Regions from separate parts of the Virgibacillus salinus genome, predicted to be linked through region 2. Evidence: riboswitches for the same ligand, from Rfam matches in the RefSeq annotation. Region 2 holds a riboswitch; the other holds the start of a gene.
What was found. A riboswitch is a leader RNA that binds a small molecule or an ion and turns the genes downstream of it on or off. The one in region 2 is predicted to bind thiamine pyrophosphate.
Positions count from the first base shown of each region.

Region 1 (2,208 bases), on a different contig from region 2:
TTCTGGCAAAAATTCGTTGTTAAATGCATCTTCAGCTTTCAATTCTTCTTCAAGAAGTCCGTTATCATACATCCAACTGGAATAATTCTCCCAAACTTCTTGCTTCTGAACTCCCCACTGTGCTGCGTCATCCTGATATTTCGGTGATAACCATTCCTGACTTTTCTTAACAAGTTCCGGGTCAAGATCTGGAACAGCCCCGCTGAGGATTTCTGCTGCTTCACTTGGATTATCTATTGCAAAGTTATATCCTTTTGAAACCGCCGCTAAAAATTTTTCAGCCCTTTCTGGATTGTCAGCGATCATTTTTTCGTTCGTTGTAAGGACAGGCGTATAGTAATCTAGCTTTTTGGAGTAATCGGTTAAATAAATCATATTTAATTCCTCTCCGCGCATTTCTGCTTCGACTCCAGTCCAGCCATAGTAAATCCACGCAAAATCAATATCCCGCTTCACCGCTGTGAAGAAATCTGTATTGCCCATATTGACAATATTTAACTTTTCAACATCGGCATTTTCCTGCTTCATAAGTGATGAAAGAACCGCTTTTTCAACCGGGGCACCCCACCCGCCATAGGTTTTTCCTTCAAAATCTTTTGGTGATGTAATTTGTTTGTCTTTTGGTGAAGCGAACCCGGATGTATTATGCTGGATAACCGCTGCAATCGATACGATTGGAATATCCTGAATACGTGCTTCTGTAACAGCTTCCTGCGCACTGACACCGAAGTCAGCTTTACCTGATGCTACAAGCTGGTCAGACCCCGCCTCACCTGGCATCATAATTTCTACTTCTAACCCCTCATCAGCAAAATATCCTTTTTCCTGGGCAACATATAGCCCTGTGTGATTCGTATTGGGGGTCCAATCGAGCACTACTTTAGCTTGTTCTGTCTCCTGACTTTTATCGTCAGTTTCTCCTGCATCGTTATTACATGCTGTTAGTAAAACGGCTATTAATACTACGAACAACCATTTTTTCATTTTCCATCTCCCTTTCTCTTTTTTGTTCACTTCTGGAAGTATGATTGGCATTGGAAACGAAAGGAATTTTCCTTAAAAGCACAAAAAAATAACGCCAGGTTAGTCCCTGAGCGCATTCGAACAATATTACTATTGTTTTACTTTGTTCCCTACGCTGGTCTCAACCAAATCAGGTTCCAAGGGTCAGCATCTATCGGATGCAATCTCAACCAGCATACACTGGTCCCCCTACAACTTATTATTCAATTAATCTATCAAATTCACTATGCCACAGCTTCATGTATTTTTCAAGTTTTATTATTCTTTGACTTCTTTGACTGTGATGAAATATTAATATTAATTTTCTTTTTCTGTTTAGGCATTAGCTTATCCTCTTTCTTCAAAAGGTCACGTATCTCTTTGAGCAATTCAGCTTTTTCATCAGGCTTCGATTCTTTTTCTGACTCCTTTTCACCTTTAAACTTTGCTAGGATGCGAATTAAAATGAAGATGGACACCGCAATAACAATAAAGTCAAATACCGACTGGATGAACTCGCCATACAATACATCTGCTTTTCTGACCGTATACTTTAAATTTGTGAAGTCAACACCACTTACTAAGATCCCTGCTAGTGGCATCATAATATTTTCAACAAGTGACGTTACTATTTTTCCAAAGGCTGTTCCGATAATAACAGCAACAGCCAAGTCCAGGACGTTTCCTTTTAATGCGAATGTTTTAAAATCTGACCACAAAAGTACTCACCCTTTTTGTTAGGCTTGTTCTAATTTTTATGTATGATAACGGATGTTTAGCACTTTTATCAGTTTGTTTCAAAAAAAGTGAAACAAATACTAGTCTAAAACCGTACTTAAGTTAACACGCTATTGAAGGGGGTGAATACAGATGCTGTTAGAGTTATTATACGAATTGCTTGGTGAAATGTCTCCGATGTACTTTTATTTGGGAATAGTCTTCTCGATAATTTGTAGCAGTCGTTTCATGTATAAAGGTTTTCACAATTCACTGATGAACAATTACGTTTACACTAGGAAGCGCCATGCGCTGCACTTTAAATTACTGCCTAAACAGGAACAACTTGGTGCAATAATAGAAGTTCGTAATTGGATTACACATACAACCAAACGTATTGATGCACCAGATGATGATACAGACAACCAATCCTTCTCGATTACAAACATCAACAAAAAACGAGGAGGACAACAATGCAAAGGAATACTG
Region 1 is NZ_FNKD01000003.1:24,291-26,498, reverse strand. Features, by position in the region: gene BLS02_RS11980 (ABC transporter substrate-binding protein) at 1-984, opposite strand, end outside; TPP riboswitch at 1,114-1,224, opposite strand; gene mscL (large-conductance mechanosensitive channel protein MscL) at 1,272-1,721, opposite strand; gene BLS02_RS11970 (hypothetical protein) at 1,873-2,208, shown strand, end outside; gene yidC (membrane protein insertase YidC) at 2,193-2,208, shown strand, end outside.
Region 1: it holds a riboswitch for thiamine pyrophosphate, as region 2 does, so the genes downstream of both, BLS02_RS11980 (ABC transporter substrate-binding protein) here and tenA (thiaminase II) in region 2, are expected to answer to the same signal.

Region 2 (2,208 bases):
TAAGGATAAGGATAACCTGCTTGAAGGAACTGGCAAAAAAATGCGTCATATCAGAGTTAAGCAACTCGATGATATACAACCCAGAAAATTTTCTGCTTTAATTCAGGAAGCCATTGAAATGGAAACATGACTTTTCTTTACTATCATCATGAACCTGAAATAAACCATGACAAAAGTGATTTCTTTTGTTATCCTTAAATTGAAAACTTAATATTTTAATAATTACTACTAGGGGTGCCCAAAATCGAGGGCTGAGAGGAAAGCACGTATAAGCTTTCTGACTCTTACGGACCTGATCTGGTTAATACCAGCGGAGGGAAGTAGACTGACGATATACTTATTTATATCAGCTATTTCAAGCCAGGTCCATTAATGGATCTGGCTTTTTTCGTACGAGCCCCTTTCACGGAAAGGAGGATTTGATTGAACCGAACTCGATTACTTACGACAATGGCAGTCTTTGTGGCAATAGGTACATTGGGTGCACAGTTACTTTGGTTTCCAGCAGGCGTGGCAAAAGCCTATCCTGTCCAGCATGCCGTCAATGTCATGGCCGCAGTAACACTTGGGCCTGGTCCAGCAGTCGGTATTGCATTTATGATTGGACTGCTCCGTAACATGCTTGGACTTGGTACATTACTGGCGTTTCCCGGCGGCATGATTGGAGCATTTCTAGCTGGATACTTGTTTCAGAAGACTCATAAAAAAGCCATAGCTGCTGTGGGAGAGGCAATTGGTACCGGAATCATCGGAGCACTTTTTGCTGTTCCATTTGCAAAGCTATTGATGGGTAGTTCAGCTGGTGCTTTGTTCTTTATACCGTCGTTTCTTATTAGCAGTGTTACTGGAGCATTGATAGGCTGGTTTGTTATTTCACGTGTTAATCAGGAAAGACTAGTTCAAAATAAAATATAGGAAAAACTACTAGGGGCGCTGTACTGGCTGAGAAACGGAAATATTCCTTGTCCCTTGGAACCTGATCTGGATAATGCCTGCGCAGGGAAGTGGTTGAGGGCCGCATTCTGTACCTCTAGTAATCTACTTTTATCCCCTAGTAGCTTCCTAAATCATTGGAGGCTTTGTTATGTCATTCACACAACAATTAAGAGATGAGAACCAAGATATTTTTCAAGCAATATTTAATCACCCATTTGTCGATGGTATTGGAAAAAAAGATGTTCCCAACGAATCAATTGCGCATTATATTAAAGCAGATTTTGAGTATTTGAATGCATTTATGCGAATTTATGGAATTGCTCTCTCCAAATCCAATAAGCGCGAGGACATCCGCTTCTTTGGGGAACAAATCCAATTTGTTTTAAATAGTGAAAGCCACCCACATCATAACTTTTGCGACTATATAGGGGTTGGCTACGAGGAGCTCCAAGGTCACCCGCTTCCACCAACTGCTGATCATTACATTAAGCATATGATGTATCACGCGCAAATTGGCAGTTTAGCTGAAACCATTGGTGCACTGCTCCCTTGCCCGTGGACATATTTGGAAATAGGCTATGCGTTAATGAACAAATATAAACCAGAAAAGCATCATCCATTTTATCCATGGATCAGCTTTTATGCTGATGAACGATTTGGCAAAATAGTGATGGAAATGCGAAACCGCTTGGATGAATTTGCTGAAAATACTTCACGGGATGAACAAAAAAAGATAAAAGAAGCATTCCGTAAAAGCTGCCAATTAGAGCTGGCTTTTTGGGAAATGGCCTATACTTGTGAAGATTGGCCAATGAAAGAGTTGGTGATTGGCCGATGAAAAGCATTCCATGCGCACTTACAATCGCTGGCACTGACCCCAGTGGTGGAGCCGGAATACAAGCAGACTTAAAAACCTTCCAGGAACTGAAGACTTACGGTATGTCTGTCATTACATCCGTTGTTGCCCAAAATACAACAGGTGTCCAGAATGTGCACCATCTCCCTGTTGAAATGATTGAACAACAATTGGATTCTGTTATGACCGATATCCCCTTTCAGGCATTTAAGACTGGAATGATCGCCAACGTTGACATGATGCAGGCTATTGCTCAAAAGATTATCGGTTTAAACATCACTTATGTTATGGACCCGGTGATGGTCGCAACAAGTGGAGATCCATTAATCGCCAGAGATGCCAGGGATTATTTACGGAAGAAACTATTACCAATGACATCGTTAGTAACGCCAAATATCCCTGAAGCAGAAGATATT
Region 2 is NZ_FNKD01000004.1:101,812-104,019, reverse strand. Features, by position in the region: gene BLS02_RS16125 (DUF1801 domain-containing protein) at 1-130, shown strand, start outside; TPP riboswitch at 221-336, shown strand; gene thiW (energy coupling factor transporter S component ThiW) at 424-915, shown strand; TPP riboswitch at 917-1,020, shown strand; gene tenA (thiaminase II) at 1,085-1,774, shown strand; gene thiD (bifunctional hydroxymethylpyrimidine kinase/phosphomethylpyrimidine kinase) at 1,771-2,208, shown strand, end outside.